DNA from 3 places in the Methylomonas sp. LWB genome. Region 3 is predicted to be linked to each of the others. Evidence: riboswitches for the same ligand, from Rfam matches in the RefSeq annotation. Region 3 holds a riboswitch; each other region holds the start of a gene.
What was found. Region 3 has a riboswitch for cyclic di-GMP ahead of BJL95_RS04885 (esterase-like activity of phytase family protein). Riboswitches for the same ligand answer to the same signal wherever they lie in the genome.
Positions count from the first base shown of each region.

Region 1: another riboswitch for cyclic di-GMP. It lies ahead of BJL95_RS17860 (PEP-CTERM sorting domain-containing protein); the one in region 3 lies ahead of BJL95_RS04885 (esterase-like activity of phytase family protein).
Region 2: another riboswitch for cyclic di-GMP. It lies ahead of BJL95_RS02320 (hypothetical protein); the one in region 3 lies ahead of BJL95_RS04885 (esterase-like activity of phytase family protein).

Region 1 covers NZ_MKMC01000045.1:362,097-366,792, forward strand. The annotation lists gene BJL95_RS17855 (VPLPA-CTERM sorting domain-containing protein) at 1-593, opposite strand, end outside; gene BJL95_RS17860 (PEP-CTERM sorting domain-containing protein) at 702-1,520, opposite strand; cyclic di-GMP riboswitch class I at 1,623-1,699, opposite strand; gene BJL95_RS17865 (MlaD family protein) at 2,220-3,212, opposite strand; gene BJL95_RS17870 (ABC transporter ATP-binding protein) at 3,209-4,000, opposite strand; gene BJL95_RS17875 (ABC transporter permease) at 4,003-4,696, opposite strand, start outside.
Region 2 covers NZ_MKMC01000005.1:24,944-29,639, reverse strand. The annotation lists gene BJL95_RS02330 (non-ribosomal peptide synthetase) at 1-131, shown strand, start outside; gene BJL95_RS02325 (ABC transporter permease) at 133-1,140, shown strand; cyclic di-GMP riboswitch class I at 1,573-1,649, shown strand; gene BJL95_RS02320 (hypothetical protein) at 1,750-2,520, shown strand; gene BJL95_RS02315 (VPLPA-CTERM sorting domain-containing protein) at 2,656-3,441, shown strand; gene BJL95_RS02310 (hypothetical protein) at 3,470-4,330, shown strand; gene BJL95_RS02305 (sialidase family protein) at 4,330-4,696, shown strand, end outside.
Region 3 covers NZ_MKMC01000009.1:85,524-90,219, forward strand. The annotation lists gene BJL95_RS04875 (hypothetical protein) at 1-472, opposite strand, end outside; gene BJL95_RS04880 (hypothetical protein) at 835-1,479, shown strand; cyclic di-GMP riboswitch class I at 2,088-2,166, shown strand; gene BJL95_RS04885 (esterase-like activity of phytase family protein) at 2,204-3,682, shown strand; gene BJL95_RS04890 (hypothetical protein) at 4,195-4,696, opposite strand, start outside.

The DNA of each region.
Region 1 (4,696 bases), on a different contig from region 3:
CTCAAATCCAGCGAACCGTCGTGAATATCCAGCACGACATTGAACAAATTATAGGATTGGGAGCGAAACGACACATGATTGTACAAGGACCATGCGGAACGGCCGGATGCGCCATCCATATTGGCGGCGTCGTATTCCAGCGCGTAGTCGCCGGATAAAATGCGATTGAATTCTGATCCTGTATCGACCCGGAACCGAAACACGCCGGATAAACCAATGACGCCGGTAACGGTCGAGGCGAAATTGGCCGGATCGAATTCGATCGTGGTCGGTTTTGCGTGGCGCCCGGTCAGATTGGCGACATGCGTGCCGTTCACTGAAAACGTCAGGTTCTTAGCCGGAATTTCGGCGACGCCCGGCACGATATGATCTTCGAGAATTTGCGTGGCGGTGCGGCTATTCGCGGCCGGGGCGTCGAAAAATTCCTCCAAGTACATCGAAGGCGCGGCGGTCGCGTCAATCGCGATTGCGTCGGCGAGCGCGTCTCGATCGAGATTCACCACCATGGTACCGCCGGAAACCGTGGCGGCGGAAACAGGCGGCGATAACGCGGCCAGCAGTGCCGCGGCAACGAGCGCGCGCGACCCTATCATTTGAATATGCATAAATTTGCCAGAGGAAGTCATTTCCGTTGAGAGCCGATGCGCAAAATACCCGAACGACTTAGTCGTCCGGATATTCGGCCGGGTCAAGGTTGCCGGTTACGCGGCGATCGGTGCCGACTTGCGACGCCGCGATGCCAGCACGCCGAACAGACCGCTACCGAACAACCACGCGGCGGCCGGCAATGGAACGGCGGCGGGAACCGGCGAAATCAGACTGAAGGTGCCGGCCATGCCGGCGGAATTGGAACCGTCGCCACCGAATAAAAAGGCCGATGTGTTGGGCGACCACCAGAGCTCGCCGGTAAAGGCCAGGCTATCGCCGTCGGTGGTAATACTGATATTACGGGTGTCGAAGGTATTGGAAGCAAAACTGACGTTGTTGGTTAAGGTCCAACCGGTGTTGGTGCCGTTGTTTCGCGCGGCGATATAAGAGAATTTGTAGTCGCCGGACAGCAGCGTGCCGGTAAAGCTACCGCGCGTCATATACACGCCATCCAAACCGACCTGACCGCTCGCGGTCAAGCTGGAGGCGTTCAGCAGATGGTCTTGATCGGACGCCCAAGTCAACGTCGTCGCTTGATTACTGCGCCCGCTGCCGCCGATATAACCGGTCGGTATCCCGGTGCCCGCCAAACTGCTTGGATTCACGTCGTAACTTAATATGTTCGGCGCCGGATAGGTATTCGTCGGAGTCGCGACCATATCGTTCGCGGTCAAGGTGTCGGCCACCGCCTTATCGAAAAAATTGGCGACGTAGTAAGAGGTAATCGAACCTTCTCCCAAGTTCAAGCCGGCCAATAAGTCGTTTGGGTCGTTGAATGCGATATTGAACACACCGCCGTTCAAGGTACCGGCGTTGGCTAGATTGGTCGCCGCAAGCGCCGCCGCGGCAAACCAGGTTTTTCCTAACGTCATTTTTTTTGATCCATGAAATTGCATATTTAATTCCTATAGGCTTGAAAGATAGATTTTCGGTAGCCGATTCGAACGCTTCGAACCGACGCTTACTCTCGTTCGAGAGGCAACCCGGCTGTCTTGAACCAAGACCCAAGGCTTTCCGGCTCCGTCTTGCGGCGGATGTGGCAAATTTACCGTCGATACCGCACCTTAAACTCGGCTCGACTCTCGCGGCCTCTCCTGATCCGCTCTTGCCGGCACGCTGTCCAGATGCTGATTCCGAAAGTAATTTCCGGTGCGGCGAACAGACTCAAGCAGTTAGTGTGCCAGCCATACCTCGCTAAAACCGGGAAACGGTGACCGGCTGTCGGTGGCGCTATTGGAGTCCAGAACCGAGTCATCGCTGCTAAACTGGGGTACACAGAGAATCTGAACATCGTCGACTGCGGTCGACGGGGCGCATGAAAAGCAAACGGACAAACCCATTCGCCTATTTTTTGCTGAGTGATTTCACTCAATTAATCTCAACTATAGATAAGCTAAGTTATTGAAACAAAATTAAAATTAATATTCCTACCGCAAATGCCCAATGCACTTCGCGGCGTATAACATAATTTATTAAATTTAAGATTAATTGATGCCTAAAACCGGACTGACGCCGGAAAACATCGTTTCAGCGGGACCGGCGAAACGAGGGTGCCGCAAAGAGTGGGAAAGTTATTTGCCGTAAATCAAGGCTTGCGGCTGGCGTTCCAGCCCCTCGGCCAAGTCTTTGAGCGAACGCGAGGCGTTGCGCACTTCCAGCAAGGCCTGGTTCAACGGCGCATCGGCGTCGGCCAGCGTCTCGACCGCATTCAGCGTGTGCCGCGATTCCTGCAGAACCTGGGTCGCGGCGGTCAGGCTTTGTTCGGCGGCGCGCAACACCGGCAGCAATTCCCGGTTGAAATCCCGCAGCGTGGCGCGGGTGTCGGTTAGCGCGCCGTTGGCGTTGCTCAGCAAGGGTTCGGTTTGCCGGTTCAGCGTCGCCATCAACTTTTGGGTTTCCTGTAAGGACTTCGCCAAGGCGGTCATCGATTGCTTGGTGTTATCCGACTGCAACAGATTGCGGATTTCGGTCAAGGTATCGGACAGATTTTTCAGGGTTTCCTCGACCGGCAATTGCTTGGCCCGGTTGATGATTTCGTCGGCGGTGTTGCGGATTTCGTCGACCGTAGTCGGCACGCTGGGCAGTTCCGGCAAATTTTTATAATCCAGTTTGACCAGATTGATCGGCTTGTCGCTGTAGAAATTTAGATCGACATACAGCAAGCCGGTCAGCAAGCTCTGAGTCTCCAATCGCGCCTTCAAGCCGGCTTCTATCATCCGTTGCGCCGCTTCCTGTTGCTGCTTTTTGGTGTGGCCGTGGCTCTCTTCGCCCGAGGTGTTGCGCAGCAAGGCCGGGTCGATTTCAATGACCACCGGTTTGTAGATTCGGTCGGTGTCGGTTTCCATCACCAACGAAATCTCGCTAACGTTGCCGATCTGCACGCCCTGCAGCTTAACCGGCGCGCCGACGTTCAAGCCGTTCAAGGCCGAGTCGAAGAAGATCACGAAGCGATTTTTGTCCTTAAAATAATCGCCGCCGCCGAAAATCATCACGCCCATCGTCAACAAAGTCAGCGCACCGGTCAAAAACAAACCGATCGCCAATGGATTGGCTTGCTTGCTCACAGGCTACTCCGAATACGGCCACCGGCTTGCCGGGATACCGAGGCATCGCCGCGCGTCAGGAAACGCACGATATTGGGATCTTTGGATTCCGCCAACAATTGCTTGGGCGGACCGCCGGCAATCATCGTATGGGTTTCGGCATCGAGAAACACCGAATTGTTGCCGATCAGGAAAATACTATCCAAGTCGTGGGTCACCACGACAACGGTGGCCGACAAGGCCTGACTCAAACTAAGGATCAGGTCGTCGAGCAATTTGGCGGTAATCGGATCCAGGCCGGCCGACGGCTCGTCGAAAAACAAAATTTCCGGGTCCAGGGCCATGGCCCTAGCCAAACCGGCGCGTTTTTGCATGCCCCCGCTCAACTCGGACGGATAATAATCCTCGAAACCGGCCAAACCCACTAGTGCCAGCTTGTACGACACGATGTCGCGGACCTTCCGGGCCGGCAGGCTGGTCGCCTCGGTAATCGGCAGTGCCACGTTTTCGGCCAACGTCATCGAACTGAGCAAGGCGCCGCTCTGAAACAACACACCGGTGCGCTGCAGAATGCGCTGGCGACCGGCCGGATCGGCGGCCCACAAGGCTTGATCGCCGTAGAATACGTCGCCGGCGGCCGGCGCCTTCAGGCCTATCATGTGCCGCAATAGCGTGGTCTTGCCGCAGCCGTTGCCGCCCATCACGACAAACACGTCGCCGCGATTGATCGTGAAATTCAGGTTGCGCTGAATCACGAAATCGCCGTAGGTCATCGTCAAATCCTTGATCGTGATGCAAGCTTCGGCCATCGCTAAATTCCCAGGCGATTACAGATTATCGTCATCACCGAGTCGGCGACCACGATGAATACGATCGCGGTCACCACCGCCGAGGTTCCGGCATCGCCGACCGCCGACGCGCTTCGGCCGCATTGCATGCCGCGCATGCAGCCGGACAAGGCAATCAAAATTCCGAACACCGAACATTTGACGAAGCCGATGATAAAGTCCTTCATCTTGACCGCGTTGGCGGTGCGGTCAAGATATTCGGTCAAAGACACGTCGAAAAAATTCACGGTGACCAAGCCGCCGCCGACGATACCCATCAAATCGGCATACAAGCAGAGCAAAGGCATGATGATAATCAAGGCCAGCATTCTGGGTAGTACCAGAAAAGCCATCGGGTCCAGATTCATCGTTTTCAATGCGTCGATTTCGCTATTGACATGCATCGTGCCGATCTGCGCCGCATAAGCGGCGCCGGTGCGGCCGGACATGATAATCGCGGTCATCAGCCCGCCCATTTCGCGGGTCATGCCCAGACTGACCAGATTGGCAATGTAGATTTGCGCGCCGAACAGCGACAACTGCACCGCGCCGACGAAGGCCAGAATCAAACCGACCAACAGACTGATCAACGTGACGATGGGCAGGGCCGACGGGCCGCATTCCTGGATATACAACCACAAATCCTGGCGCCGGAAATGCGCCTGACCGCGCACGGCG
Region 2 (4,696 bases), on a different contig from region 3:
TCACCGCCAATGTGGAAGCGGCGATCGCCCAATTGACGCGCTTGCATGTCTCGCTGGAAGGCTTGACGGTCGCCACGCCGAATCTGGAAAACCTGTTTCTTAAATTAACCGGCCACTCATTGAGAAGTTGAGATGAAGCATTTTTTGGCATTGCTAAAAGCCCGCAATATCGAATTGATCCGCGACAAAGCCACCTGGATCTGGAATTTCGTGTTTCCGGTGATTTTGATCGTCGGCATAGCGGCGATATTCGACGATCAGGACGGCGCGCTGTTTAAAGTGGGCGTGACCGGCGAGGCTAATTCGCAGATTACCGCGTTTAAGACCACCCAATATCTGCAATTCATCGACTACCCGGAACTGGATAAGGCGTTAGCCAAACTGCAGCATCATCAACTGGATATGGTGGTGCAAGGGGGGGCGGAAAACGGCTATTGGATAAACGACAGTTCCGGGCAGGGCTATCTGCTGGAAAAAGTCCTGCTGGCTGGCGATCGAGCCGCCACCTGGAAAAAGCAAGTGGTTTCCGGGCGGCGGGTGCGCTACCTCGATTGGGTTTTGCCCGGCATTTTAGCCATCAACATCATGCACGGCAGTTTGTTCGGCGTCGGCTTTACCATCGTCAGGTATCGCAAAAGCGGCGTGCTTAAACGCTTGAAAGCCTCGCCGGTCAACGCTTTTGAGTTCCTGTCGGCACAAGTCGTCAGCCGGCTGGGGCTGTTGATGCTGGCGGTCGTGCTGCAATTTGTCGCGATGAACGTCTTGTTCGACTTTTTAGTGCAGGGGGCTTATGCCTTGTTGGCGCTGATAGCGGTACTCGGTTCGGTAACTTTGATCAGTCTCGGCTTATTGATGGCGAGCCGGACCGGTAGCGAGGAGTTGGCGTTGGGCATCCTGAATTTGCTGACCTTGCCGATGATACTGCTGTCCGGGGTCTGGTTTTCGCTGGAAGGCGCACCCGCGCTGTTGCAGAACCTGACGCTGATTTTCCCGCTAACCCACGTGCTGCAAGCCGCGCGCGCGGTGATGATCGACGGCGCCGGATTGGCCGAGATAGCGCCGGCATTGATTACCCTGTCGATGATGACGCTGTTGTTTTTAACGACCGCCGCGCTGCGGTTTAAATGGGTGGAAGATTGAGGGTCGGTCAATCCATGGAGGTCCGTGCGACTCACCGGGAGCTGGCGCATTCCGCCCGTTGATTCGACGCGGCTTAGGTTTCGAGATACGTGGAGTTGTCACAAATACCGGCAAATCGTTTGAATAGGTGATTTCACGCAGTTGCTGAGGCAAATCACGTGGTTTGGGTTTGTTTGGCCGTCGGTAAAAATGTTAGTCGTTGTAAAACAATGGCTTTTTTGTTGGCCTGGTCTTTGCTGTTAGATCAGCAACTCGGGAAATGACGATAGGTTTATGTCGGCGGGTTTGCGTTTCGCGGCGCTCTCTCTAAGCCAGTATCGTTGGGTTTCGAGCCTTGGCGGCTGCCGAATGACGGCATCTTGCGCCGTTCGGAAAAGCCGCCGGAAATCTAGGAAAACCTCGCTCAAGGATTCGGGCGATGCCGCACGGAAGCGGCAATTTCGCCACATCCGCCGCGAGGCGGAGCCGGAAAGCCACGGGTCTTGGAATAAGACGGCCGGGTTGCCTTCGAACTTTGGGCTCTGCAATGGGATGTGACGCGCTTCCATCCGTATCGGGACCTGGATTTTGCCCATTAAATCAATCTTAGATCGTTTTGTAAGGAAAACAATGAACCTATTAAACAAACACAGTTTGAAAGCGGCCTATGCCGGCGTTCTGGCAATCAGCGTATTCGGCGGCGGTCTGTTAACGGCAGGCGATGCCAACGCGGCCCTCGTTAGCGGCGTCGCGAATATGACCATCGACAATTCCGCATTTACCTCGGCCGTTGGCGGTTCCGAAGGTTGGTATATCGCCAATTTTTGGGACGAGACTTATAACGCAACGCCGATCGATCTGGACACGACCGGCGGTGTTGCTCTCAGTCAGACCGAGACCTTCAGCGTTTCGTTGCCGGTGAACGCCAATGGCACCACCATCAGCTACGGCGCGAGAAAGCAGGAGGCCACGACGATGGATGCCAGCAACACAGCGGCAGGCCAAATCGGCTTGAGCGGTGCATTTCGGATGGAACCCGCCGGTGGCGGCTCCTACCTGAACCCCGGTGATTTTTACCTGAAAAAAGCCAGTGGGACGTGGAATATCTTTACCTACAGCGCCGGTTTTAGTAGCCCCGCGCAAGATCCAGCCTTGTTCCGCTTGGTGAATGCCACCGAGTCGGTCAACGGTAATGGCGAATTATCGCTAAGCGGCGATTTGTATCTTTCCACTTTGGGTTACTCCTGGAATTTGCTGTTTAACGGCAGCACATCGGTCAAAGTGGGTACCTTCAATCTGGCGCCCGCCGCAGTGCCGCTGCCGGCCGGCGTGTGGTTGTTCGGGAGCGGATTGGTCGGCCTGTTAGGCGCCTCCAGAGGTAAATCGGGCTTATCCGCCTAAGCCTTACCAGACCGCTCACCCTTCCGTCGCAAAAGGCTGCGGGGCGCTTTGCTTTCCGTTAACGGTCGGGGGGTAGAGCCCGAACTTGGCCGGTAAGCGACTTATTAGAAACCCAATTTTTTTCAAGGAATACGCATGAAATTTCTATACCTGATCGTGCTGTCGTTAACCCTTGCCGCGACATCCGCGCACGGCGCTACCGTATCCGGCGGTTCGCTGATTATCAATATCGATCGAGACGCTTTCGAGAACGGTATCGATCTAGATAGGACCGCTGCGCCATCCATATACGTCGAGGAATACTACGACGCTTCGCTGGCCTCAAAAACCTTTGAAGAGTTGCGCGATTACAATACGCCCGTCGATCTGACCGATTACGCGGCGAACGAAATTCCGGCCACCGGATTGAAATTTACCGTCAATGGCGCGCATGTGGCTGACAACCCGTTAGGCCGGCACAATAGCGCCACTACCTTCACGTTCGACCCTAACGACATTACCGGCACTGCGTCGGGCTCTATCGGACTGGCCGGCGGCCTGCGTTATCGAGTGGATGTCGCGCCACCCACTAACCGGGTATTAATGGGCGACATGACGCTGACCTATAATCCCGCGGAAGCGCTAAAAACGCCGGAAAGTTCGGATTGGGTCATTTACAACACCCTCGGCTTTAAAGCGGTGGCTTTCGAGTTGTTTAACGTGGTTTCCGAGATCAACGGAAACGTGCTGTCTTTGAGCGGCGAGTTGGGTTACGGTTGGGGATTCGATCATCTTGGGGCCGGTCCGGCCCGCAATGCTAATGCGCGCATCGGTACCTTCAGCTTTCAAACCTCCGTGGTCCCGCTGCCGGCCGCCGTCTGGATGTTTATGACCGGCTTAATCGGCATGGGCGTGAGCGGTTTTCGCAACCGATCCGCTTGATCGGGATATCAGTTAACAGGAGGTTTCGATGACATGCCATCGCCTTGAAACATCAAAATACTTGACCGCGGTTTCGACGGTTTTCGCGCTGGTCGCCGGCGGATTCGTTACGCAGGCCGATGCCGCGTTGTTAAACGCGAATTCCGGAGGCACCTTCACGATGAATCTGGACCGCGATGCTTTAGCGCTCTCCAACTTCGGCTCGTTGACCCAGCCGGGATACTTTCTGGCGCAATATTTCGACACCATCGAGTCGGATTACACGACCCGCACCGATTCGTCGTTTTACTTCAATAATCCGACGCGTGTCGAAATTCCAGCCGTGAACTTGGTACACGACATCACGCCGGTCAGTGCCAGCAATCCCAGCGGTCAGCTTTCCGGCCGCAACGTCCAAGCCACGACGCCGGACTTCTCGATCGATTCGGACACCTTGGCGGGTACCGGCACGATGGGCATGACCGGCGTCGAGATGTTTCGAGGAAGCTTTTCCGGCACCTTGCTGAACGGCGATTACTCGCTGAAATACGACCCGGAGGCGCGGCAGACCATGTGGGATGCCTTTGGTGTTTCGGGCACGCCGGGCGGCTGGTATTTGCAGAATAACGTTTCGTTTAGCGCGGTGGCTTACGAATTGGCTAATTTGCGGTTGCAGTACAGCAGTGCCGGCGATTGGATGCTCAGCGGCGATTTATTACTGTCCCCCGAAAACGCGTTCTTTTTGAAAAATACCGTCTTGGCCGATTTGGGGGATTTTTGTTTAGGCGTGGGTGCCTATAGCGGTTGCGGCCAAGTGGCCACCGTTCCATTGCCTTCGGCGGTTTGGTTCTTCGCTTCGGGGATTGCCGGTATCGGTATCAACGGCTATCGCCGATTCAGGAGGGCATGATGGACGTTCGCCTAGGTCGCGCCGCTCCGTTGCCGCGAGGGATTTCCGCCCATTGCTTGGGCTTGAGCGTGTTAGCGGTCTGCGGCGCGATGCCGGAAAGCGCCGCTGCGCAATCGCTGTTTCCGTACGGACCGTATTCGAGCATTCAAATGAATGTGGACCCGGCCGGCGACAATATCGCCGGCGACGCGGCTCACGAGCCGACGATCGCTCTCGATCCGAATAACCCAGACCGGTTGGTCGCGGGCTGGAAGCAATTTGCCAGTATCGCTTCGGGCAGCCGGGAAGGCGGTTGGGCTTATAGCGACGACGGCGGTAAGCACTGGCATTTTCAAGGCGTGGTGACGCCGGGCGAACAACGGACCA
Region 3 (4,696 bases):
ACTTGGGATTGTTGTCGGAAGACGAGCCTGGCGTCTTGCGGGCAAAGCGTTTGCCCAAACTATCCAGATGCTCATCCAGGGAGCCGTCCTTGCCGGCTAGTTTGGCGGACTGATAGACAACTAGCGTTTGGGTATAGGCGTCGCTGCCCGCCGCTAAAAAAGTATCTTTCATTTTTTTCATCAGTTGTCTCATAGCCATCATCAGGGGTTCCAGATTTCTGACCATTTCGACATCGGCGCGGTATTCGTCCAGATCGAAGATACGCGGCAGAATACCTGTGTTTTGCGTGGCCAATGCCAGGCCTTGATCGACGAAGGCTCGGCTCTTGCCGCCCATTTTAGGCAGCCCCTTTCTATCTTCTATCGATAAGTCGATTAAAAACGGTAGCTGGGCCTGTATGTCTCCTATCAGTTTTAATACGGCTTCTTGTTGGTCTGGGAGTAGTTCTCCTTTAATCAATTCGCTGGACATCATAACCTCCGAGTTTAGAAAGAATTTGGCGTTTGCCGTTTTGAAATGAGCCTAGGGAAATAGTGGGCGTTAGATGTTTTGGACAGAAAACGCCGCGAAACAATGCTGGGCGTTGTTCAAAAATGACGAATTCCGTGGACTCGACACGGAGTATAGCGGAGGAGGTGCTAATGTCGTGGCAAACGCGAAAAGCAATTCGACATGGTCTGGGTCGGCCGGCCGCGATTGGGTTGCGCGGATCGCAGGTAGGTGGGTTCGGCCTGTAATACGTGGCTTACCTGAATGTACTTTGGTCTAATGTTGCTTGCTTTACCGACTCCGTAAACTGTGACGCAAGTTTAATCATTCAGGAGTTAAATCTCATGCAAGTCGTAAAATCACTTCTGCTGGCCGGCTTTGTCGTACTATCCACATCCAGCGTATCGACGGTCCAAGCGAGTACCGTTTTAACGCCGGCCTCGGCAACCGTGATCAACCAGTCGGTTGCGGATAGTTCGTTTCAGGACGTTTACAGCTTTGCGATCGACAACGCCTATAGCGCCTACAACTTGTCCGGCGCCTTGAGCTTTCAATCTATTCAAACCGTGGTCAGCTTGACTAGCGATTTTGCGTCGCCGTTGGTGACCAGTACCACTGGCATCGCCAGCGCTAGCGTCGAGTTGCTGGATTCGTCCGCTGCTCTCGTTGCGACCGGTTCGTTGAGTTCTTTCTCGAGCGCGTCCGCGCCGACTTTGGTTTCTTTGCCGATCCCCGGTTTCCCGTCGTTTTATCAAGCATTGTTGACGACGTTCAATACCATTACGTTGAACAACGTCCCAGTAATCGGCGCGGGCAATTACTTCTTGAAAGTGCAAGGGTTGGCCTCTAATGGCGGTACGTATGCCGGTAGCTTGAGCGTGTCGCCCATCGTGCCCGCCGCTGTACCGTTGCCGGGCGCCGCGTGGGCGTTCCTGACCGGTTTGTTGGGCGTATTGGGTGTGCAACGCCGCCGTTTGATGAAAGCCTAGGCTTACGCATTGCTCGCCTCAAAAAGCCGGCGGTAATGCCGGCTTTTTTATGTGCGGCATATTGTCGCTGGTTCACGGATTGAGCTGCGACGTAAGCGTCCCGCCGCCAAAAACCAAGCCGCGCAAATCGAATGTGGTCTCGATGTAATCGAGCTTGCAGGCCTACCAAACCAACCTTCGGCAAATGGAGGGGGCATCCGATCATCAAACCCCGGTTGGCGGTCGGCAAAATGACTTTCAAGTCGCCGGAAACCCTCCGCAACCGATGGCTGAACGCCGAAACCTCGATTCCAATGAGGCTATCAACCTAAAAAGAGCAGTTTGGCGATGAAAAATTCCGTTCGTCCTGAGTTTGTCGAAGGGCGCGCGGGATTTTTCATTCACCCGTTTGGCAAGTGTATTGCGAGCCGTCCATGCTTCGACGTTGCTCAGCACGAACGGCCCGCAATACACACCAACTGCCCTTTTTAGGATCAAACCAATCTCCCGTCAATCGAATACGCCTCGATTTCACCGAGGCCGCCAGAACCGATCGGCGACGAATCAAAGGTAGAGGCGGATGTTGGCTTGTTGTCATCGCTTTGCAATATGTAATTATCAAAATAGCTCGATGTTAAAGCCAAACCCATCGCGAGATGGGGACGGAAAACCACGGGTCCGTTTTGTCGCGATAGCCGAGTTGCCATGCTGAGCAACTCTCACTAAGACACTAACGGAGACCCCGATGTTAACGAAGTCATTATTAGCCGCCGCCATCGCGGCCGCCGCTTTTTCCACCGCCGCCAGTGCGTCGATCGCTTCCGGCGACCTGATCGCCATCGGCAGCCTGTCCGGCAGCGGTGCGGGCCTGAACGCCGATTTATCGGGCTTGACCGGCACCCTGGAAAACGGGGTTGCCGCGAATTATTTGGGCGGCATAGGCTCCGGATTGGCTTATGCCGGCGGCAATATTTTCATCGCCACGCCGGATCGCGGCCCGAATGCGGTCGCGTACAACAGCGGTTTGGACGATACCGTTTCGTACATTTCCAGATTTCAAACCTTGAGTTTGGACTTGAGCGCCAACCATTCCGGCACCGGCTTGGCATACAATTTGTCGCCTAAATTGGTATCGACCACATTGCTGTCCAGTGCCACCGCTTTGAATTATGGCGCAGGCATCGGCAAGCAAATCGACGGTGTCACGCCGGTCGGCAATGGCGCGCCGGCTCTGAACGCGGCGAATAACACCTACTATTTCACCGGCAGATCGGATAACTTCGGTTCCGCCAATCCATTGACCGGCATTCCCGATGCTTCTTCCGCCAACGCCAGCAACGCCCGCTTCGATCCGGAAGGCGTTCGCGTTTCCAACGACGGCAAAAGCGTGTTTATTTCCGATGAATACGGTCCTTATGTTTATCAATTCGACCGCGCGACCGGCCAACGCATTCGCGTCTTCAACCTGCCGGCCAATTTGGATGTGGCGAAATTGAGTCCGGTTGGCAAAACCGAAGAAAGCAACACCAGCGGCCGCGTCGATAACAAAGGCATGGAAGGTCTAGCATTGACCCCGGACGGCAAAACCTTGGTCGGCATCATGCAGGCTCCTTTGTTGCAGGACGGCAAAAAGTCCGGCATCGACCGCATCGTGACCATCGACATCGCCACCGGCGCAACCCATGAATATGCCTATCAATTGACAACGGGTTCCGGCGTCAGCGAAATCGTTGCGATCAACGACCACGAGTTTTTGGTGGACGAGCGCGACGGTAGCGGCCTGGGCAATGGCGACAGCGCGGCGGTCAAGCAATTGTTTAAAATCGACCTTAGCGGGGCTACCGACATTTCCGCATTTTCAGGTAGTACCGCCGCTTTACAAGCCACTGCGGTGCCGAAGACGCTGTTCTTGGATGTCGTGAAATCCCTGAATGCCAACGGTATCAGCAGCGACAAGATTCCGGCCAAACTCGAAGGCGTGTCCTTCGGTAGGGACATTACCGATGGCGGCGTGCTGTATCACACCTTGTTCGTCGCCAACGACAACGACTTTTTGCCTAACGTTGCCGGCACCAACCAGTTTTATGTGTTTGCGTTCGCCGATTCCGAGCTTAACTATCAGGCTCAGCAATTCTCAGCCGTGCCGGTACCCGGAGCGGTTTGGTTGTTCGGTAGCGCGTTGATGGGCTTTGTAGGTCGTTCGGTGCGTAAAAACCGCTGCTGATATCAATTATTAACCCGGTATTTAAATACCCGTTGGCTTTGATTTTATCAGAGGGCGTGCCTTCATCTAGGGTTTGGACAGGTTCAGGATGAACGGTCAAGGCCGTAGGGTACGCACCGCGTACTTTTAGAAGCTCATCGTGGTGGCGGAGATCATGCGGTATGCGGTGCGTACCCTACGTTTCCAATACCAATGCCATACGAAGCACTGATCGGGCAAGGGGGTGATCGCTTCGCGCGGAAATTTGTAGATTTTTGACAAGACTGAACTACACTAAAAACCAAGGGACTAGAACGATACAGCGATTCCGTTAACGATCTTTATTTGTCTAGATGACGAGGAGGTTTGCGACAGTGTCTTCAACTTATATTTTGCACCCGGTCGTAAAGACCTTTATTGATTCGTAGAATCAAAATACCGAGAGATACCAACGAACCCCGAAGACGCAAAATCTTCGGGGTTTCGTGTTTTCTTGTGGGAAGATGTGTCGGATAGATACCGATGCGATCTTGTTATCTCAAACTCATTGCCGGTAAAACGGTTAAGTTTGATTGTCGGGTTCGACCACCTATTAAGCGCGTTACGTTCATTGACGCTAATCCGAACAAGAATAAGCTTGCAGACGGCATTAACGGGACTGTTGAAATGGTTCCGCGCAGTCCGATGGGATCGCCGGTAGGGTTTACGTCGTAACGGCCAACCGAAAAGTCCACGGTATCGCCCGCGTTTAAATCCCGAGTAAAATCGAAGCGGAACGGGGTGCCGTTCAAATAGCCGGTATAAGCGCCCAGTATCGCTTCCATGCTGTAATTACCGGCGGACGAATTGACGGTTACTCCGACAGACTTGGTTCCGAAATCCACGCTAAAAAACTCCCCCTGTACTCGATAGTTGCCGTCAGAAGGCGCGACAAACCGCAATATCGCAAAGTCGATGGGAGAAAAATAACCGCCTGGATGCATGTAGACCGCGTGAGGTGCCACGTAATGGGTCCCCGCGTAGTAGGTTGAATCC